DNA from 4 places in the Anoxybacillus sp. FSL W8-1294 genome. Region 2 is predicted to be linked to each of the others. Evidence: riboswitches for the same ligand, from Rfam matches in the RefSeq annotation. Region 2 holds a riboswitch; each other region holds the start of a gene.
The links. Region 2 has a riboswitch for S-adenosylmethionine ahead of metK (methionine adenosyltransferase). Riboswitches for the same ligand answer to the same signal wherever they lie in the genome.

Region 1 (5,667 bases), 1.4 Mb from region 2:
CCGTACTCGTATGCTCGAAATAAGACGCGTGGAGCTTCTTTGCGGTCGCCTGCTCCGTAAGCGATCCAGTACGGTGCTAAATGTTCTGGTGTTGGGACAGCTTGTTTCGCATAAGGGGCTTTTTCTTCATAGTGAAACACATCTTCACTATGGGCAGATGACTGGGCAAGCAACCAATCATCGAAAGCAACAGCCCAAGAATCTGCTTCCGTTTGTTCATCCCAGCGAAGCGCCATTAAATTGTGCACTGTGCCACCACTGCCGATGATCATGACACCTTCGTCACGCAACGGGCGGAGTGCCTCTCCGAGTTGAAACAATTGCTTTGGTGTCCACCACGGAACGACAGATGCTTGGATGATTGGAATGTTTGCCTCTGGAAATAGTCGGCTTAACAATACCCATGAACCGTGGTCAAGTCCACGTGTTTCATCGATATTGACGATAGGTGAGACGTGCTTCAGATGATGTTGGACGCGTTTTGCCCATTCGACTGAACCTTGTGCAGCATAGGTTACTTCATACAATTCACGTGGGAAACCGGAAAAATCATAAATTATTTCATACGTTCCGTCAATCGATGAAACGGTCGGTTGACGCGTCGTCCAATGTGCAGTAAAGACGACGATAGCTTTTGGATGCATGTGTTTTCCGAGCGTTGTTAAAAACGATGTATATGCGCTATCTTCAATCGCTAACATCGGTGATCCATGCGCAAGAAATAAAGCAGGTGCTTTCATTATCTCCCTCCTTTTTTTTAATGTACCATATATATTTCTGATTTGTCGATTTTTGCATGCGAGGCGCATGGTCGGGCAGTTGTGCATAACATGACGATGAATATGAAAAAGAGGTGAGAACATGTATTATTACTATCCGCATTACGTGTATCCAATGTATCCATATCCGGTCATGCCTTATCCGCTTCCGCCAGCAACCGCGAAAGATTACGGGCCGAATCCATTTGTTGTTCAAATAGAAGAAGCGACGAAACAAAACAATATGTTTCGTACGACGTTATGGACAGGTACGCATTTACAAGTGACGTTAATGAGCTTGCGTGTCGGGGAGGATATTGGTTTAGAAATTCATCCGGGCGCGGATCAATTTTTACGTATTGAACAAGGCGAAGGGATTGTACGGATGGGGAAAAAGAAAAACGAGCTAACGTTTGAACGACGAGTGGGCGACGGTTCTGCTATTTTTGTCCCTGCTGGAACATGGCATAATGTAATAAACATTGGAAACGTTCCGCTAAAATTGTATTCCATCTATGCACCGCCACAACATCCAGCGGGTACCGTCCATCCGACAAAAGCCGATGCTCTTGCGGCGGAATGAGAGAAAAAGGGGGACAATCTTTGTCCCCCTTTTTCACTGCCAAACTACAAAAAATGTGATTGAGTACTCAACTTCAAAACAGAAAAGCTATTGACACAGTGTTGTCGGTTCTATTGGATCTGTGTATTTTGTTCATATTATCTCTTTTTATGATTTTGTTCTATTAGTAATTGGATAATGTGTTCGTTTTGTTTAATTTGTATATCGCTATTTTTTTTTAGCTGGTAAGCACATTTCAAAAGAAAAAATAGTGAAAATGCAAAAATAATAATGGCTACAAGTGAAAAGTATCCCATTGCTCTCCGTCCTTAGTAATTAGTTTTCAATTAAATAATAAAAATCATTCTTAGAGCTAGTGAATATTTATTAATCGTCCTACATTCTTGTACTTATAGTAAGAAGATTCCCAGATAAAATTGCCTTAACATAAACATTTGCTCCACCAAGTCCTCCTAACCATGATACATCAGCAGAAAACTTAGCTGTTTTATCCGTATGATTCAAAGTAATGTTATTCAGAGTTCCTCCGATAATCCAATAATCATAGGAATAAGCTTTAATAATTTGGGATTGTTCGATATTGTTAGGAATGTTAACATCAATAAAATAACTAATTCCCATATAAGGGGTTGTTGCTTTTACTTGGTAAGTAGACTTCCCATATGGAAAAAGATGTTGATACGAAAATACACTTACTTTGTCATAATTCATGCTTTCCGATAAAATAAAGGGCTCAACGATAAAGGTTATTTCTTTCCCAAATTCATCGACGATACTTATCTCGTGTTTTTCTTGATTAGACAAATCGAACTGAACGACAATCTCTTTTTCGTTTTCTGTTTCTTCTGTAACAGATAGTTCTGATGCATATGAAAAAGACTCGTAAAACCCGAATACAAAAATATTAGTCAGAAATATTGTAAGAGTAAGAATTTTTTTCAATTGGAATACCTCCTAGTAATTATAATTTAAGATATATTTTACATGATTTATAGTCCAAAATTCTATATAATTCACATTATTGTAAAAAATAAAGTTTGTCATATTCCTATACAAGGAGGTATGCGTTCTGTTATATCAGATAAGACTTATCTGTTGTTTTTTATATAAAAAAGGGGTTCATCATCACAACATGTGCTTGACAAGCGATATGCTCTCCTAGACAAAGATTTGCAAAAATCATTGACTCACTGATTTTTCCTTACAAGCGCGAGGGGGGCATGTTGCGAAAAAATCAAGCACAACTTTTAGTGAAGAAAACAGTTGCAATTTTGTTGTAAATGATGTACATTAATTAAAAATCAGAAAATTCAATACCGTTTTACGTTCTTATCAAGAGAAGGGGAGGGACTGGCCCGATGAACCTTCAGCAACCAGCCGAAAGCGGTCAGGTGCTAAATCCAGCGAATTGGCGTTCAATTCGGAAGATAAGAAGAAGCGATTGTCTATGGACAAAAAAGCCTTCTTCTTTGAAGGCTTTTATTTTTTTAGAAAGGAAGAGAGCGAATGAGTCATGTGGAAACGATATTAGCGCAAATTGGCAATCGAAGCGAGACGGTGACAGGGACGGTCAATCCGCCAGTATATTTTTCAACAGCGTATCGGCATGAAGGAATCGGACAGTCGACAGGGTACGATTACATTCGAACCGGCAACCCAACAAGGCATATTGTCGAAGAAGCGATTGCACAGCTAGAAGAAGGAGATCAAGGTTTCGCTTGTAGCTCAGGTATGGCAGCGATTCAAACGGTGTTTGCTCTGTTTGAAAGCGGCGACCATTTTCTCGTTTCCGCCGACTTATATGGCGGAACGTATCGGCTATTTGAAAAAGGGTGGAAGAAATACGGTTTGTCGTTTACATACGTCGATTTTCGCGATCTCGATGCGGTAAAGGCGCATGTGACGGACAAAACGAAAGCGATTTTTTTAGAAACGCCGACAAATCCACTTATGCAAGAGGCGGATATTGAAGCGGTGGCAACGTTCGCGAAGCAATATGGGCTTCTTCTTATTGTTGATAATACGTTTTATACCCCTGTGTTACAAAAGCCATTAACGAAAGGGGCTGATATCGTCATTCATAGCGCGACAAAATATTTAGGCGGGCATAACGATGTGCTTGCCGGGCTCATTGTCGCCAAAGGAAAAGAGCTGTGCGAGCAACTCGCGATGTATCATAACGCGATCGGGGCGGTGTTATCACCGTTTGATTCATGGCTGTTAATTCGCGGCATGAAGACGCTTGCGCTGCGCATGCGCCAGCACGAACAAAACGCAAAGGCGATATATAAATTTTTAGTCGAACATGAAGATGTGACGGACGTATTGTATCCGGGGAGAGGCGGCATGTTGTCGTTTCGCGTGCGCGATGAAAAATGGGTGAATACCTTTTTACAAAGTTTAAAACTGATTACGTTTGCGGAAAGTTTAGGCGGTGTCGAAAGTTTTATTACGTATCCAGCGACGCAAACGCATATGGATATTCCAGAGGATATTCGCATCGCAAACGGGGTGTGTAATCGCTTATTGCGTTTTTCTGTCGGCATTGAACATGCGGACGATTTAATTGCCGATTTAACTCAAGCGTTTCAACGCATGAAAGAGGTGTAAAAGATGGATTTACAAACACAACTTGTTCATAATAAATGGCGAATTGATGCGCAAACAGGGGCAGTTAGCGTCCCGATTCATCATGCATCGACGTTTCATCAGTTTGATTTTGATACGTTTGGCAAGTACGATTATAGCCGTTCGGGAAATCCGACACGCGAGGCGCTTGAGGAAACGATTGCGGAATTAGAAGGTGGAGTGAGCGGTTTTGCGTTCGCTTCCGGCATGGCTGCCATTTCAACAGCATTTTTATTGTTGTCAAAAGGAGATCACGTATTAATTACCGATGATGTGTATGGTGGAACGTATCGCATCATCACGGACGTATTGAGCCGATTTGGCATCGAACATACGTTTGTTGATATGACCGATTTAGATGCGGTAGCGCGCCACATTCGTCCAAATACGAAAGTCATTTATATGGAAACGCCATCGAATCCGCTTTTGAAAATTACGGATATTCGTGGGGTTGTGAAGCTTGCGAAAGCGCACGGTTGTTTGACGTTTTTAGATAATACGTTTGCGACCCCTCTGTTACAGCGTCCGCTTGATCTCGGCGTCGATGTCGTTTTGCATAGCGCGACGAAATTTTTAGCTGGCCATAGCGACGTTGTAGCTGGGCTGGCGGTTGTAAAAGACGAGCGTCTCGCAAAACAGCTTCGCAAACTGCAATATTCGTTCGGGGCGGTGCTTGGCGTGCAAGATGCGTGGCTCGTGTTGCGCGGGTTAAAAACGCTTCACGTTCGGTTAGATTATGCTTCACGTTCGGCGTTGCAGCTGGCGCAGTTTCTCCATCATCATCCGAAAGTTGCGCACGTATATTATCCTGGGCTTTCTTTTCATGAAGGACACGATATTCATCGCGATCAAGCGCGCGGATTTGGTGCGGTGCTGTCGTTTGAATTGGAGGACGAACAAGCGGTGCGGACGTTTGTGAAACATGCGCGCATCCCTGTGTTTGCGGTCAGTCTCGGGGCGGTCGAGTCGATTTTATCGTATCCGGCGAAAATGTCGCATGCCGCTATGCCGAAAGCGGAGCGCCATCGTCGCGGCATTACGGACGGCTTGTTGCGCTTAAGTGTTGGATTAGAGGCGACCGATGATTTGCTTGCTGATGTGGAACAGGCGTTATCATATGTATAGGCTAGGCACATCGCCTAGCCTTAGCTAATTTGGTCGAGCGCATCACGCTTCATTTGCTGTTCGACCATGCGATCAAGTTGTTGAATTTTTTTCAAAGCGAGTTCGTCATCGATTTGGCGATAATGATGTTTACCGCCCGGTTCCTCATCCGCTTCATCCGCAAGTTTGACGATCGTCTGTAGCGGCTTTCGTTTTAATTCTCCTTCTGGAAGGTACGAATCGGTGTGAAGCAAAATGGCGAGGGCAATTTCTTTCGCATGTTGAGGGTGTTCGCCGAGTCGAATAAGCAACTTATGCGCTCGCTCTGCCCCTTTAATCGCATGAATATCGTTTTGTTTATATGTTTCATAGTCCCACGTTCCGTTTGAGTACCATTCATAATGACCGATATCGTGAAGCAAAGCAGCTTTTGTCGCTAAATCGACGTTCACTCCATAAAGCAAGGCGAGGCGATATGCGTGGTATGCAGTAGCGATGGCGTGTGCGACGCCTGAACGTTTCAAATATTTTTGAGTGATGGGGTGAAGGAAGATGTCAGTTAATGTGACACGTCTCATAGCTCACCATCCCTTT
Region 2 (5,667 bases):
TCATTTGATGAGCAGGCTGTAAGTAAAAACATGAAAATAATGAACAAAAATCCCCATTTTCGCATCCTCTTCCCCTCTTTCCTTTCGTTTGCTTTATCGTATGCGCCTAATAAAAATGTGTGAATGCCCGAAAAAGAAAACCGCCGTGGCAGATGACACGACGGTTTAATTAATCGAATGCAAAGCAATTAATTCATATGTAACGATCGTTGTTTCGTTTTCAAGAACAAGTTTTTTGACAATCGCTTTTCCCGTTGTTTCTCCGTGTTTTGTTCGTCTTACTTCTAATGGGACATCAAGCGGATATAAACGATAGCCTTCTTTTTGTAATACAAATAAGTTGTGTTCAATTCGTTTTTCTTTTCCATTTGTGACGATCATTGTTTGTACTTCTAACGGCATACCCATAGGATCACTCCATATTCCACATTTTTACCTTCATTGAAACACATTTATGACGATTACACAACTGCATTTCATATATTGATACTATATCACATAAATAAATCATATGACCTAGTAATAAATTTTATTGACAGGACAAGAATGTAAATGATACGATGACAATAAGTTTGAAAGAGAGATGTTTGAATATTCATTTCTTTTTAAAGCGAAGTGTTCACGTATGAGGGGAGTTTTTTATTACATGAAACAATTTCATTCATTTGGGTGGTATGCGGCTCGCATTGCCCCGTATTTGCCTGAGGAAGCGTTCCGTCCTGTTCCGTCTCGTCTGTTTGGTGGTCTTGCTTACATGCTCGTTTTAGTTAGCAGCATTGTCACGATTTCTTTATTTGATCTCCATTGGTTATGGAACGGATTGCTTTCAGTTGTTATTGGATTTTGTTTTGCTGGTTTAGGGTTTTTAGGACATGAAATTTTGCATGGAACAGTTGTCAAACGGGCGTGGCTTCGTGATTTGTTAGGAGGCATTGCATTTTTGCCACTTTGCACAGGTCCAAAGTTGTGGAGAAAATGGCATAACGCAACGCATCATGTGCATACACAACATGAGGAACTTGATCCGGATGCGTGGCCGACGATCAAACGTTTAGCTCAAAGTCGTTTCCTCCGTTGGATTTATCGCATTCCGTTTCCGATTCGTGCGGCTTTTTCGTTCTTGTCTTTAGCAGGGATGTTTACAGTTCATTCGCTTCATATGCTTCTTCATTTTTGGAAGGATTTTGAAAAAGGAAATCGTCGTGCCGTATTCTGGCAATTTGTCTTACCATGGTCGGTATGGATTGGGTTATTGTTGATGATCGGAGTAGAAAAATGGCTCTTTGCGTTCGTTCTTCCACTACTTATTGGAAATACGATCGTGATGGGATACATTTCAACGAACCATCGCTTAAATCCGCTCGTTCCAGTTAACGATCCATTAGCAAACAGCTTAACTGTCATCGTTCCGAAGTGGGTCGACGTATTGCATTTTAACTTTTCGCACCATACAGAACATCATTTGTTCCCAGCGATGAGTTCAAAATATTATCCGCTCGTTAAACAATATATTAAACAACTATGGCCGGATCGTTATTATGAAATGCCGATGACAAAAGCGTTAATTGCGCTATGGAAAACACCACGGCTTTATCACGAACAAACAGAACTAATCGAGCCGCGTGAAGGATATGTATACGGCACGCTTGGATATGGATTAAATATAGATGACCTTTCGCATAAAGTGAAAGAAAATGTTATAGGAAAAATGGTAAAAGAAAAATAAAGCGTTGCATCTCGGCGCTTTTTGTTTTTATAAAGAAAACAAGACGTGGACAATTCGCCACGTCTTATTATTTTCTTGCATGTTTTATTATAGGGGAGATGTGTCATTGAAAGCTATTTCATTTTTTCTTTTAATTTGCTTTTAATATAATTTTTCGTCTTCTCGTCATTTTTTAGCCTCCTTTTGTTCGTTTTTGTATACTACTATATGTTCCATTTCGTAAATGGTTTGTACAAACTTTGTACAAACAATAAAAAAAAGAAAAAAGCTGCCGAAACAGGCAGCTTTTGTTGTTTACGCGATTGGCCCACCGAGTTTTTCGATGCGTGGATCAATGTTTGTGAATTTTTTAAAGTTTTCCTGGAACTTCGCCGCAAGCTCTTTTGCTTTTTGTTCATATGCTTCCTGATCTGCCCATGTGCTTTTCGGTTGTAACACTTCATCAGGCACACCGGGAACGTGAAGCGGGATATGAAGACCGAAAATAGGATCTTGAACGGTTTCTACGTTGTTTAATTCCCCTTCTAACGCTGCTTTTACCATCGCGCGTGTATACGATAGCTTCATTCGTTCACCAACGCCGTATCCACCACCAGTCCAACCGGTGTTTACTAAAAACACTTGAACACCGTGGGCGTCAATTTTTTGACCAAGCATGTCTGCGTAACGCGTTGCAGGAAGCGGTAAAAACGGTGAACCGAAGCATGTAGAGAACGTTGCTTCCGGTGCTGTAATTCCGCGCTCTGTGCCCGCTAACTTGCTTGTATATCCGCTTAAGAAATGATACATTGCTTGTTCTTTCGTTAATTTACTAATTGGCGGCAATACCCCGAATGCATCTGCTGTTAAAAAGACGATCGTATGCGGATGACCTGCAATGCTTGGTTGAACAATATTATCCATCGCTTCGAGCGGATATGCTGCGCGCGTATTTTCAGTTAATGTTGCATCGTCATAGTTTGGTATGCGCGTGTCTGGGTCAACGATGACGTTTTCTAATACAGAGCCGAAGCGAATCGCATCAAAAATTTGTGGCTCTTTTTCACGTGATAAGTTAATGCATTTGGCATAACATCCACCTTCAATATTAAAAACACCGTTGTTTGACCAACCGTGCTCGTCATCGCCAATTAACCGACGGTTTGGATCAGCAGAAAGCGTTGTTTTTCCTGTACCAGATAAACCGAAAAAGAGCGCGACATCACCTTCTTGACCGACGTTTGCTGAACAGTGCATCGGGAAGATTCCTTGTTCTGGCAATAAAAAGTTCATGACAGAGAAAATGGATTTTTTCATTTCACCAGCATATTCTGTTCCACCAATTAGTACAGTGCGGCGCTCGAATGAGATGATAATAAACGTTTCTGAGCGCGTGCCGTCAATAGATGGATCAGCTTTAAATGTTGGTGCAGAAATGACTGTAAATTGTGGTTCATGTGTTTGTAATTCTTCCGCTGTTGGACGAATGAACAATTGATGGGCAAATAAGTTATGCCAAGCAAATTCGTTGACAACTTGAATCGGCAAACGATAAGCTGGATCTGCGCCTGCAAAGCCATTAAATACAAATAGTTCTTCTTTTGTCATTAAATAATCGATCACTTTGTTGTAAAGCTTATCAAATACCTCTCCAGAAATAGGTTGATTGACAGTTCCCCAATCAATTTTATGTTTCACAGACGGTTCTTCGACAATATATTTATCCTTTGGAGAACGGCCTGTATATTTTCCAGTTTTTGCACAAATTGCTCCTGATGAAGTTAGGATGCCTTCTTTCCGAGCTAGTACTTTTTCTACTAGTCGTGGTACAGATAAGTTATGAAAAACCCCATCCCTTTGTAAGAGTGTTGATAATTTGTTTGTCAGTTCAATGGAATTCATTGGACAAAACCTACCTTTGTTTGATTTATCTTTATGTAAAAAGTATAACACATTTTGATAAATAGTCCATACTAATTATTGTATTTTTCTTCAGTTTAATTTCAAAATAATCCATATAGAAAAACGTTGACTCGTTTCGTACAGATGTGATATGATGCTGAGATGAACGGATACTCTTATCCCGAGTTGGTGGAGGGAGACAGGCCCGATGAAACCCAGCAACCGTCACATACGTGAAAAGGTGCTAACCTGTGGCAAGGGAACGCCCTTGAACGATAAGAGTGAAAGGCGCAGACAAATGCAAAAACCTTTCCTCTGAGGGAAAGGTTTTTTTCACGATAGACCATAATAAGAGGGATGAGTACCGTATCATTTGTCATTATACTGAGGAGGAATGTTTGAATGCCTAAACGTCGTCTGTTTACATCTGAATCTGTAACGGAAGGGCATCCGGATAAAATTTGTGACCAAATTTCCGATGCGATTTTAGATGCGATTTTAGCAAATGATCCAAATGCGCGTGTTGCGTGCGAAACGAGTGTAACAACAGGACTTGTTTTAGTGAGCGGAGAAATTACAACATCTACATATGTAGATATTCCGAAAATTGTCCGTGAAACGATTCGTGGAATTGGCTATACGCGTGCAAAATACGGTTTTGACGCAGATACGTGCGCCGTATTAACATCCATTGATGAACAATCCCCAGATATTGCGATGGGTGTTGATAAAGCGTTAGAAGCTCGTGAAGGACAAATGACAGATGAAGAAATCGAAGCGATCGGTGCAGGAGACCAAGGATTAATGTTTGGTTTCGCGTGCAACGAAACGAAAGAGCTTATGCCGCTTCCAATTTCACTTGCCCATAAACTTGCGCGCCGTTTAGCAGAAGTGCGTAAAGAAGACATTTTACCATACTTACGCCCGGACGGAAAAACGCAAGTGACAGTGGAGTATGATGAAAACGGCAAACCTGTACGCATCGATACGATCGTTGTTTCTACACAACATCATCCAGAAATTACACAAGATCAAATTGTGCGCAACATTAAAGAACATGTCATTCAACCTGTCGTTCCAGCGGAGTTGATCGATGAAAACACAAAATATTTCATTAACCCAACAGGTCGTTTCGTCATCGGTGGTCCACAAGGTGACGCAGGGTTAACAGGACGCAAAATTATCGTTGACACTTACGGTGGTTATGCTCGTCACGGCGGTGGGGCTTTCTCAGGAAAAGACCCAACGAAAGTAGATCGCTCGGCAGCATATGCGGCTCGTTACGTAGCGAAAAATATTGTCGCAGCAGGTCTTGCGGATAAATGTGAAGTGCAATTAGCATATGCGATCGGTGTGGCGCAACCTGTATCGATCTCAATCGACACGTTCGGCACAGGCAAAGTGTCTGAAGATGTATTAATTGAAGTGGTGCGCAACAACTTCGACCTTCGCCCAGCAGGCATTATTAAAATGCTCGATCTCCGTCGCCCGATTTATAAGCAAACAGCAGCTTATGGCCACTTTGGTCGCACAGATATCGACCTTCCTTGGGAGCGTACAGATAAAACGGAAGCGTTAAAACAACAAGCATTAGAGTTAGCGAAGTAAGGAAAAGAGGAGAGTTACAAGATGTAGCTCTCCTTTCCTATTTTTTAAGTAAGAACAGAAAGTCAACTACCCCCACTTAGCTAACGCTTGAAGTGAGGGCTTGCAACTCCCCAGAAGTGCAAACGGACTCTGTCCTCCTTCCTTGACTTGGGGTTGCATCAGGGGCAGGTTGACGACTACCCAACGACGCAGGTCATGCCTGCATCGTTACCGATTCTCTCGGCATGTCTGTTGGCAGTACTTGGCTTCCACACACAACAGACGGACCCACGCTCGATGTTTTACGGTTACAACGTTTCCTGTAACCAACTCCATACATCGAGTAGCAGTTACTGGAGTGCCTTTATTAAACGGTTTTCTCCACGCCTCTATTATATCATACACAAAAGAAAGGGGGAACGCGCATTCCTCTCCCACTTACTCCCTTTGTTCGTTGAAGTGGGAGTCTCCTG
Region 3 (5,667 bases), 1.3 Mb from region 2:
TTCGACAACGGCACTAATGCTTTCGACGTTTTGCAAGACGTTTTTACCAAGCTCTTTCGATTCGTCCATACCGATCACAAGCGCTTGCATGTCTGTTGTAATATGTTGTACTTTACTTTCAATTTGTGCAAACGCATCGGTTGTCATCTCAATCGCTTTTGTTTGCGCATCAGCGATATGAACGCCGCGGCGAACCGCTTCAGTGATGTTCGTTAGCCCTGACTGAATAAGCTGAACCATCTCAAAAATTTGGTTCGTCGCTTTCGATGATTCTTCTGCCAGTTTGCGCACTTCTTCCGCGACGACTGCAAATCCTTTCCCTGCCTCCCCTGCACGCGCCGCTTCAATCGCGGCATTTAACGCAAGCAAGTTCGTCTGCGTAGCAATGTCCGATACAGCTTTAGCCATATCTTCAATTTTGCTTGCATACGCTGCAAACTGCTTCGTTGATTGTTCAATCGAAGCGGTCGCTTTCGCATTTTCATCAATAAACGATTTTTGTTCGGCTAGCGCAGCTTGACCATGCGTGATCGCTTCCACCGCCTCATCGCTATATCGAGCTGTTTGTTCGGTGCGTGTGACATTTTGTTGCACCATTTGTTCCATTCGCTCAATGAGTTGCACCGCGCTTTGCAAGTCTTCCGAAATACTTTGTGCCCCTGCCGACAATTCGTTCGTTGATACGGCAACTTGGCTATTAATTTCCGTCAACATTTTCGTTTCATCATCAATATCTTTCGCAAACGTCTCGACTTGCTTACTTACTGTATCAACCGACTGAAGCAAACCGTTTAGTTGATCAGCCATCGTTGTAAATGCTGCATTTAAATCAGCAAGCTCATCTTTCCCGTTATATTTCACAGGCTCGATGCGCAAATTGCCGCTTGCGATTTGCTTCGCGTTTTCAGCAATTTTTTTGAGCGGCGTCGTAATTTTTTGCGTTAGACGGAATCCGCTAAATCCAGCAAACAATAACACGATGACAATCGCAACGAGCGAAATGGTAATAACGCCTGAAATTTGCTTTTGTAACGTTTGTTGCATATACGTATAATATTCAGCGACATACGTGTTCACGACGTATATGTCGTTTAATACTCCTTCTGCCCGCATCGATTGGCGGCGAATTTCCGCTACATTTCGCGCATCAAGTGCCGCTTTCGATTCCGCATCAAGCGCCGCAAATTTTTTATTCGCCTGTTCAAGTGCAGAACGGAAATACGGTTGAGTTAATCCTTTATTTAACGCTTGAAGTAGCTTTTCCGATTCCGCTAAATGAACAAGCACTTCTTGTTTATTTCCTTCTGTCGGGCTATACGCATAGTTGCTTAAACTTTGCTTCGTCGCCTTCAATTCTGCTTGTAAATGTTGCGTCTTCATCATGAGTGGCACAAAATCTTGATTGGACGATTGAATCGACAGCATATTCATAATAATAAACACAATAATGGCGCCTGCAATAATTGGCGTGGCTAATGAATGAAATAACAATCGCTGTTTAATGGACATCGTATCCCTCCTTTATTGTGCGATGCCGTTCGTCGCTTTTTCTTTCCATTTTTCAAGCGTTGCTTGTTGTTCTGGAGTGAATGTCACAACGCGAATCGGTGCTAAATCAACACCGTTTTCTTTTAAGCCGAGTTCGACCGTCCCTTTAGGCACTTCTTTCTTTTCGACATATTGTTGAATGACCGTATATAGCGCCACATCGACATTTTTTAACATCGATGTCACAACCGCTTTTTCCGCATAAAAATATTGGTCGCTATCGACACCGATCGCATATTTTTTATTCATCTCCGCTTCGCGCAACACGCCAACACCTGTAAACCCTGCTGCTGCGTACAACACGTCGGCACCGTTTCCGATCATTTGTTTCGCGATTTGTGCCCCAAGTTTATCATCACCGAAATTGCCGGCATACACTTCTTGTACCTTCGCTTCTGGCTTCACCGCTTTTACCCCTTGAATAAAGCCGTTTGCAAATTTACGAATTAAAGGTACATCCGCTCCGCCAACAAAGCCAACGTTGTTCGTTTTCGTCAACATGCCAGCGACGACGCCCGCTAAAAAGCTTCCTTCATCTTCTTTAAACGTAATCGAAGTGATGTTTGGTAAATCAGACACCGCATCAATCAATATAAATTGTTGTTTCGGATATTTTTTCGCGACTTTTTCTAAATCTTGTTGCACCATAAACCCAAGTCCGATGACAAGATCGTTCCCAGCTTCAACAAGTTCCGTTAGCCCTTTTTCATACGTTCCGGTTTCTTTTAATTCGCGATAGTCAAAAAAGACGCCAAGTTCATCACGCGCTTTCATCAATCCTTTAAACGCCGAATCGCTAAATGATTGATCGCCAAGTCCAACGTCTGATAACATAATGCCAATTTTTACACGCTCTTTCGGCTGAAATGAGCTCGTTTGCGAACACCCAGCGGCAAGCAACAAAACAAATGCCATCATGAGTGAAATGATTTTTTTCATAAAATTTCCTCATCTCCTTACTATTCGATTAAATCTCACTTCATTTATTATATCGACAACATTCGACAGTTTGTTTACTTTTTAATATAAAAATTTTGTAAAGTTGTTCATATGCCAACGATCGACTATAATGGAAACACAACGAATTTATGCCGAGGTGATCCATATGTCAAAAGAAAGTTCATTTGATATCGTGTCAAAAGTCGATTTGTCGGAAGTCACGAACGCCATCAACATCGCGTTAAAAGAAATTCAAAATCGCTATGACTTTAAAGGGAGCAAAAGCGACATTTCGCTTGAAAAAGACGAGCTTATTCTTATTTCCGACGACGAGTTCAAACTAGAACAACTGAAAGATGTGCTCATCGGCAAACTTATTAAACGTGGCGTCCCTACAAAAAACATTCAATACGGAAAAGTGGAAGCTGCGTCTGGCGGAACGGTGCGCCAGCGTGCGAAACTCGTTCAAGGCATCGACAAAGACAACGCGAAAAAAATTAACACAATCATTAAAAATACAGGTTTAAAAGTGAAAAGTCAAATTCAAGAAGACCAAATTCGCGTCAGCGGCAAAAGTAAAGACGATTTGCAAAAAGTCATCGCCGCGATTCGCGAAGCAGATTTACCGATCGACGTCCAATTCGTCAACTACCGTTAAGAAGGCTATGCGCCTTCTTTTTTCTTTTCTCAAATAAAATAGTTGAATATTTCTAAAAAATCAGTTACATTTATGAGTAACTTCATACACATCATCTTATCGAGAGAAGGGGAGGGACTGGCCCGATGAACCTTCAGCAACCTGACGATCGTCAAGGTGCTAAGTCCAGACAAGCGATTCGCTTGGAAGATAAGAAGGAGCGTGCAACGTCTTCTTCTTATGGAGGAGACTTTTTTATTTGAAAAAGAAACGGAGGAATGGACGTGGGATTGCTAGATGATTTAAAAGAACGCATCGTCATCGCCGATGGAGCGATGGGGACGTTATTATATGCGCACGGCATCGATCGCTGTTTTGAAGAATTAAATGTGACAAAGCCTGAAGAAATCGTTCATATTCACGAAGCGTATATCGAAGCAGGAGCTGAAGTGATCCAAACGAACACATATGGCGCCAACTATGTAAAACTTGCTCGCTACGGCTTGCAAGACGATGTGAAAGAAATCAATAAAGCGGCTGTCCAACTTGCCAAGCAAGCCGCAAAAGGACGCGCCTATGTGCTCGGCACAATTGGGGGACTCCGCAGCACAAATAAAAGCACCATTTCGCTCGAAGAAGTGAAACGAACGTTTCGCGAGCAACTGTACGTCTTGTTAAACGAAGGCGTCGATGGCCTGCTGCTTGAGACGTATTACGATTTTGAAGAACTGCAAACCGTTCTTTCCATCGCTCGCCAAGAAACGACGTTGCCGATCATCGCCCACGTCACCTTGCACGACATTGGCGTCTTACAACATGGCATGCCGCTTGCAGATGCGCTGTGTCAACTCGAACAGCTTGGCGCCGATGTCGTTGGCTTAAACTGCCATCTCGGTCCGTATCATATGTTGCGCTCGCTTGAAGAAGTGCCGATTCCGACGCGCGCCTTTTTATCGGTGTACCCAAACGCAAGCTTGCCGCAATATCGCGACGGACGGTTCGTTTATGAAACGAGCGAACAATATTTTGAAGAAACAGCGCGCGCCTTTCGCGATCAAGGAGTTCGACTCATCGGCGGATGTTGTGGAACGACGCCGAAACATATTTCCGCTATCGCTCGCGCCCTGTCCGACCGCACACCTGTATATGAAAAAAAAGTGAAACAACGGCATACAATCGTCGTGCAAGAAGCGGAACGGGCGAAAGAACCTTCCTTAGCCGACATCGCCCGCACGCGCCGTTCGATCATCGTCGAGCTCGATCCACCAAAAAAGCTCGGCTTAACAACATTTTTAGAAGGCGCCAAAGCGTTGAAAGAAGCACATATTGATGCGCTAACGCTTGCTGACAATTCGCTAGCAACACCACGCATTAGCAACGTCGCTGTCGGAACGATCGTCAAACAACAACTGAACATGCGCCCGCTTATTCACATTACATGCCGCGACCGCAATTTAATCGGCTTACAGTCGCACTTAATGGGGCTTCATACGCTCGGCATGACCGATGTGCTCGCTTTAACCGGCGATCCATCAAAAGTCGGCGACTTTCCAGGGGCGACATCCGTCTACGATTTATCGTCATTTGACCTCATTTCGTTAATTCGTCAATTTAACGAAGGGCTTTCGTATTCTGGAAAACCGCTCGGACAAAAAACGAACTTTTCCATCGCTGCGGCCTTTAATCCGAACGTACGCCATTTAGATAAAGCGGTGAAACGACTAGAGAAAAAAATTGAATGCGGAGCGCAATATTTTTTAACGCAGCCGCTATATAGTGAAAAACAAATCGAAGACGTATACGAGGCGACAAAACATTTGGCGACGCCAATTTACATCGGCATTATGCCGCTTACAAGCGCTAGAAACGCCGACTTTTTACACCATGAAGTACCGGGCATTACATTGTCTGATGACATTCGCGCTCGCATGGCCGCTTGCGCCAATGACCCGATTCAAGCAACAAAAGAAGGATTGGCAATCGCCAAATCGCTTATCGACGCAGCATTCGATTTATTCCAAGGTATTTATTTAATTACACCGTTTTTACGTTACGATATGACGGTCGAACTCGTTCGCTACACGCACGAAAAAGAGCGGCTCAAAAAAGAAAGGACGGTTTACCATGGCTAGTTTACTCGAACAGCTTGAAAAGAAAATTTTAATTATTGACGGGGCAATGGGAACGATGATTCAAGCCGCCAACTTAACAGCGGATGACTTTGGCGGTGAAGCGTACGAGGGATGCAATGAATATTTGACGATCACCGCCCCAGAAGTCATTGCCCACATTCATGAAGCTTATTTTGAAGCGGGCGCGGACATCGTCGAAACGAATACGTTTGGCGCAACGAACATCGTATTAGATGAATACAATCTCGGACATATCGCCCTTGAGTTAAATATCGAAGCGGCAAAGCTCGCTAAGCGAATCGCGGAGCAATATTCAACGAGCGATTGGCCACGCTTCGTTGCTGGTTCGATGGGACCGACGACGAAAACGTTATCTGTTACAGGCGGAACGACGTTTTCTGAACTTGTCGC
Region 4 (5,667 bases), 1.4 Mb from region 2:
TGATTTTCAATCGCGCGCGCCATTAACAACGTGCGCCAATGATGCAGGCGAACGAGCGGCCATTCGGCGACGACAAATAGCACTTCGGCACCGTGAAGCACATGAGCGCGAATCCATTCCGGAAAGCGAATGTCATAACAAATGACGCCTGCGCCCGTCACACCGTCAAGCGAAAATATACCCGTCGTTTCCCCAGCTTGCAAATGTTTATGTTCATCCATCAATTTGAACAAATGAAGTTTACTATATTCACAAACGACATCGCCGTTTCGATCGACGATATACATCGTGTTCGTTATTTGTCTTTCTGTCTTTTTCGCTACCGATCCGCCGACAATATGCACATTGTACGCACGTGCAAGCGAAGAAAGAAACGTTTTTGCATCTTCGCCGTTTTCATCGGCGATATCGCCAAGTCTCGCTAAATCGTATCCTGTCGTCCATAGCTCTGGCAAGACGACGACGTCGACGTTACGGGCAATTTGTTCCATGTAGCGCACGACGGTTTGTTTATTTTTTTCCGGCTCCCCAAAGGCAATGTCCATTTGTATACAAGCAATATTCATTCGTTTCACGAAACTCACGCAAGGAAGCCCCTGCCTTTAGGCACGGGGAGGAATTGCGCCTTGTGCAAGCTCCGCTTCCTCCTTTCTGTAAGTATATCCATCAAATCGCTGAATGACTTGAATATATTTATAGCTGATTCCTTGTGCGATACGTTTACCGTCTTTTCCTTTGATGTCGAAATTTCCAGTCTTCCTGCATGCCACTTCACCAAACCACACGCCTTTGTATTTTCCTCTTGGAACAATAGCCTTAACCATGTCTCCTGTTTGGAAGCCAAAGAAGAACTTTTGTCTTGCAAGATAACCCCTTGGGAAGCCATATCTATCTAGGTTTGTGCGTGAACGACTGCCACGCCCTTTTGCCTTGATGAATAACACTTCTTTTGTTTTGAAGTACAAGTGGTTTGGTGTGCTTTCTCCAACGCAACAGGCATCAAAATAGTGTGTTTTCGGCAAACCTAAACGAATACGATTCATTTTTGTTCGTGCACCTGTTCCGCACTCAACATCTAATCTTGCCTGCTTTAATACTTCGTACACTTTCCGTCTTGTTGCGTTAATGATACTTGTGTCTTTTAATGATTCTTTGACTTGTTTTTGAATGTGTGGACAGCCAAACTCTTCTGCTGTTTGGTTTCCTTTTCTTTGGTTGCAATCTCGACATGCAAGGCAAAGGTTATCTATTCGATCTGTCCCGCCTCTCGATTTTGGAATAATATGCTCCACTTCAAGTGGAACGTTTTCTTTTCCGCAATAACAACACTTTCGTCCAAACTTTTCAAGCAAGTATTCTCTTACTTCGTATCCTTGAAGCGTGCCTTGCTGATACTCAATGCCACTGATTTCAGGATTTCGCATGAGTTGCGTGTCGAATTTGGCATTTTCGTATGATATATACCCAATGGGGCATAACTTTTTTAGACGGCTAACCCATGTTTGGATATTTTGCACACGACTCTCTAGTGATGACGGCAACCACCCCTCCTTTCGCTTGCGGTTCAGAAAGCGTGGTTTTCTGTATCTTGTTTTTCGATTTCGTCTTGCTCGACGAAAAGCACGCCTTTTATCTATTCTTTCCTTGATGTCTGTGCGATGGTCAAGTTGCCCTAACCATACCACTTCTTGTCCTCGCAAAATCGCTAATCCTGTATGTCTACTTCCATAGTCGATTTTTAGCCGATATGTTGTTTCATTTTCTGATTCGTCCACTGATTTTTTCAAGATAATGGTAAATGGGAATCGTTTGTAAATCGCCGCCTTCCCTTGTTTCAACAGCTTTCTCGCAACTGCTTCGTGACAAGGAGCAAGCGGACACTTATTTGTGTCTAACACAAAAACCATAGGGTCCTCCCCTTTCCTCTGCTTACGCAGGTCATATTCTCCTCGACCATGTTATAGATGCTTGTTATGTGCAAGACACTAGCGCTACCCACCACGCTTGTTTAATCTTGCACGACAGAGGAACGGGCTGGAGAAGCACCCGAACGTGTCATGACATCTATAACGTAGGCTCTGTTTCAAGCCTTGGTCTGGTCAACATGGGGCTTACAAGCCCATGACTTTAGTCATTGGGTTGTTGACCTCAAAAAAATTTTCTTTACATTTTGATTTTTACAATATATGATGTTTGACTAGAATTTCAACCTTTTTGTGAAGTAGGTGGGAAAAATGACGACATTTCCGCAATCGAACTTGTTACAGCAACTACCGAAGCAATTCTTCGCTTCGCTCGTCCAAAAAGTACATGCGGTCATTGCTGAAGGAAGAGATGTTATTAATTTAGGACAAGGAAACCCGGATCAGCCGACGCCTCCGCATATTGTTGCCGCGCTTCAGCAAGCGGCTGCCAACCCGACATATCATAAATATTCGCCATTTCGCGGCTATTCGTTTTTAAAAGAGGCGGTGGCGACATTTTATAAGCGCGAATATGGGGTAACGATTGATCCGAAAAAAGAAGTCGCCATTTTATTTGGCGGAAAAGCTGGGCTAGTCGAAATGCCGCTTTGTTTATTAAACCCAGGCGATGTTGTGCTCGTTCCTGATCCTGGATACCCAGATTATTGGTCGGGCGTTGTGCTCGCGCGAGCGCGCATGGAAACGATGCCGCTGCGAGCGGAAAACAATTTTTTGCCTAATTATGAGGAGTTGGACGAACGTGTCGTAAAACAAGCGAAACTTATGTTTTTAAACTATCCGAACAACCCGACAGGCGCGACGGCAACACAATCATTTTTTGCTGAAACAGTTTCGTTCGCACAAAAATACGGGATTGGTGTCGTGCACGATTTTGCGTACGGGGCGATCGGTTTTGATGGGAAAAAGCCAGTAAGCTTTTTACAAGTCGAAGGGGCGAAAGACGTCGGCATTGAAATTTATACGTTCTCAAAAACGTACAATATGGCAGGATGGCGCATCGGTTTTGCGGTCGGTAACGAAAGCATGATTGAAGCGATCAACGTATTACAAGACCATTTATACGTCAGCATGTTCGGGGCGATTCAAGAAGCGGCAGCAGTCGCACTACTTGATTCGCAACAATGCGTCGCCGAGCTTGTGGCGACGTATGAATCGCGGCGCAATACGTTTATTCATGCGCTTCGTGAAATCGGGTGGGACGTGCAAGCGCCAGCAGGTTCGTTTTTCGCTTGGCTTCCGGTGCCAAAAGGATATACGTCTGAGACGTTTGCTGACCTTTTGCTTAATCAAGCGCATGTGGCGGTCGCACCGGGCATCGGTTTTGGGGAACATGGGGAAGGCTACGTGCGCGTAGGGCTATTGACGAGTGAAGAACGGCTAAAAGAAGCAGCGGAACGAATCGGACGGTTGCAACTTTTTTAAAAAATGATTGACAAATGGAGAAAGTGCTGGCATAATTCGAATTACATTTACGAAAAACGAACTGTTCAAAAAATTATATACATTGCGAATTCTTATCAAGAGTAGGCGGAGGGACGAGCCCGATGAAGCCCGGCAACCGACTTAACAGCTGTTAAGCACGGTGCTAATTCTCGCAGCAATCGCTGAGAGATAAGAAGAGACGACTGATCGAACCTCTTCTTATGAAGAGGTTTTTTATTTGTAAAGGAGTGGGAGTATGATTACCGCAACGTATTTGATTCATGATGACAAAGATTTGGCGAAAAAAGCGGAAGGAATCGCGCTTGGGCTCACTGTCGGTTCGTGGACCGATTTGCCGCAGCTTGAACAAGAGCAGTTAAAAAAGCATAAAGGCATCGTCGACTGTATCGAACAGCTGGACGAAGACGAGCGCGTCAATACGTATTTCGGGAAGCGGCTTAAACGGGCGCTCGTGCGCATTTCGTATCCGAGCGTCAATTTTAGCGCCGATTTTCCAGCGATTTTGACGACGACGTTTGGGAAGTTGTCGCTTGACGGAACGATTAAACTCGTTGATCTTACGTTTTCGGATGAATTAAAACGGGCATTTCCCGGTCCACGCTTTGGCATGGACGGCATTCGCGAAAAGCTTGGCGTCTTTGACCGTCCGCTTGTGATGAGCATTTTTAAAGCGGTCATTGGGCGTGATTTACAATACGTCACCGAACAATTAAAACTGCAAGCGCTTGGCGGCGTCGATCTCGTCAAAGATGATGAAATTTTGTTTGATAACGACCTTACCCCTTTTGAAAAACGGATCGTCGCAGGAAAACAAGCGTTACAAGACGTGTACGAACAAACAGGGCATCGGACGTTATATGCGGTGAACTTAACCGGAAAAACGTTTGAACTAAAAGACAAAGCAAGGCGCGCGGCAGAACTTGGCGCGGACGTATTATTGTTTAACGTCTTTACATACGGACTTGACGTGTTGCAAGCGCTTCGTGAAGATGACGACATTCGTTTGCCGATTATGGCGCATCCGTCGTTTAGCGGAGCGATCGCTTCGTCGCACGTGTATGGCGTCAGTTATGCGCTTTTACTTGGGAAATTGTTGCGCATGGCAGGGGCAGATTTTTCGCTCTTTCCATCGCCGTACGGAAGCGTTGCGCTTGAAAAGCAACAGGCGCTCGCCATTTCTGAGGAGTTGACGAAAGAAGATTTGTTTTTACGCGCATTCCCTGTTCCATCTGCCGGTATTCATCCGGGGCTTGTGCCGCTTCTTATGCGCGACTTTGGCATCGATTGTGTCATTAACGCGGGCGGTGGAGTGCACGGACATCCGCAAGGCGCTGTCGGTGGCGGGCAAGCGTTTCGCGCCGCGGTGGAAGCGGTGCTTTCTGGGCGTTCGCTTCATGAGGCTGCGACGGAAAACGAAGCGTTAAAACAAGCGCTTGACTTATGGGGGAGCGCATGATGAAGCCGGTCATTTTTTGCGATTTTGATGGGACGATTACGTTAAACGATAATATTATTGCTTTAATGAAACAGTTTGCTCCGCCGGAGTGGGAAGCGATCAAAGACGATATATTGGCGCAGGCATGTACGGTGCAGGAAGGGGTCGGTCGGATGTTTTCGTTGTTGCCGACGACGCTGAAAGAAGACATCGTGCAATTTCTGATTGACACCGCGCGCATTCGCGACGGATTTTCCGACTTTGTCGCGTTTACGAACGAGCGACAAATTCCGCTTTATATTGTGAGCGGCGGCATCGACTTTTTCGTTTATCCGCTGCTTGACGGGCTCGTTGAAAAAGAGCGCATTTTTTGTAACAGCGCCGATTTTAGCGGCGATACGATTCGCATTACGTGGCCGCATGCGTGCGATGAATATTGCCAAAATGGATGCGGCTGCTGCAAGCCGTCGCTTCTTCGTAAACTCGCGCCAAAAGGGGCAAAAACGATCGTCATCGGCGATTCCATTACCGATTTAGCGGCAGCAAAACGAGCCGATCACGTCATCGCGCGCGACTTTTTACTTGAAAAATGCCGTGAGCTAAACTTACCGCATACGCCGTTTACGACGTTTTATGACGTCATTCATGTGTTAAAAGAGAGCGAGGTGATTGTGTGAAAGAGAAATGGGAAGAGCTAGCGGAAGTCAAACGAGAGCTAGCGGCGCGCGACTGGTTTATGGCGACAAGCGGCAATTTGTCGCTGAAAGTGAGCGATGAGCCGCTTACGTTTCTTGTCACCGCAAG

Region 1: linked by a shared signal. The riboswitch ahead of NSQ23_RS11310 (methionine biosynthesis PLP-dependent protein) and the one ahead of metK (methionine adenosyltransferase) in region 2 are both predicted to bind S-adenosylmethionine.
Region 3: linked by a shared signal. The riboswitch ahead of NSQ23_RS11820 (bifunctional homocysteine S-methyltransferase/methylenetetrahydrofolate reductase) and the one ahead of metK (methionine adenosyltransferase) in region 2 are both predicted to bind S-adenosylmethionine.
Region 4: linked by a shared signal. The riboswitch ahead of mtnW (2,3-diketo-5-methylthiopentyl-1-phosphate enolase) and the one ahead of metK (methionine adenosyltransferase) in region 2 are both predicted to bind S-adenosylmethionine.

What each region holds. Positions count from the first base shown of each region.
Region 1 is NZ_CP150179.1:2,126,042-2,131,708, reverse strand. Features, by position in the region: gene NSQ23_RS11325 (class III extradiol ring-cleavage dioxygenase) at 1-740, opposite strand, end outside; gene NSQ23_RS11320 (cupin domain-containing protein) at 862-1,341, shown strand; gene NSQ23_RS11315 (DUF5626 family protein) at 1,717-2,283, opposite strand; SAM riboswitch class I at 2,668-2,775, shown strand; gene NSQ23_RS11310 (methionine biosynthesis PLP-dependent protein) at 2,848-3,951, shown strand; gene metC (cystathionine beta-lyase) at 3,955-5,094, shown strand; gene NSQ23_RS11300 (HD domain-containing protein) at 5,115-5,651, opposite strand.
Region 2 is NZ_CP150179.1:563,832-569,498, forward strand. Features, by position in the region: gene NSQ23_RS03100 (ABC transporter substrate-binding protein) at 1-65, opposite strand, end outside; gene NSQ23_RS03105 (DUF2584 domain-containing protein) at 166-408, opposite strand; gene NSQ23_RS03110 (acyl-CoA desaturase) at 647-1,726, shown strand; gene pckA (phosphoenolpyruvate carboxykinase (ATP)) at 2,021-3,607, opposite strand; SAM riboswitch class I at 3,781-3,889, shown strand; gene metK (methionine adenosyltransferase) at 4,010-5,215, shown strand; gene NSQ23_RS03125 (phosphatase PAP2 family protein) at 5,592-5,667, opposite strand, start outside.
Region 3 is NZ_CP150179.1:2,207,207-2,212,873, forward strand. Features, by position in the region: gene NSQ23_RS11805 (methyl-accepting chemotaxis protein) at 1-1,509, opposite strand, end outside; gene NSQ23_RS11810 (BMP family ABC transporter substrate-binding protein) at 1,522-2,487, opposite strand; gene NSQ23_RS11815 (YajQ family cyclic di-GMP-binding protein) at 2,654-3,145, shown strand; SAM riboswitch class I at 3,239-3,341, shown strand; gene NSQ23_RS11820 (bifunctional homocysteine S-methyltransferase/methylenetetrahydrofolate reductase) at 3,409-5,256, shown strand; gene metH (methionine synthase) at 5,249-5,667, shown strand, end outside.
Region 4 is NZ_CP150179.1:1,972,427-1,978,093, reverse strand. Features, by position in the region: gene NSQ23_RS10525 (carbon-nitrogen family hydrolase) at 1-566, opposite strand, end outside; gene iscB (RNA-guided endonuclease IscB) at 603-1,907, opposite strand; gene NSQ23_RS10515 (pyridoxal phosphate-dependent aminotransferase) at 2,235-3,407, shown strand; SAM riboswitch class I at 3,497-3,603, shown strand; gene mtnW (2,3-diketo-5-methylthiopentyl-1-phosphate enolase) at 3,664-4,884, shown strand; gene NSQ23_RS10505 (2-hydroxy-3-keto-5-methylthiopentenyl-1-phosphate phosphatase) at 4,881-5,540, shown strand; gene NSQ23_RS10500 (methylthioribulose 1-phosphate dehydratase) at 5,537-5,667, shown strand, end outside.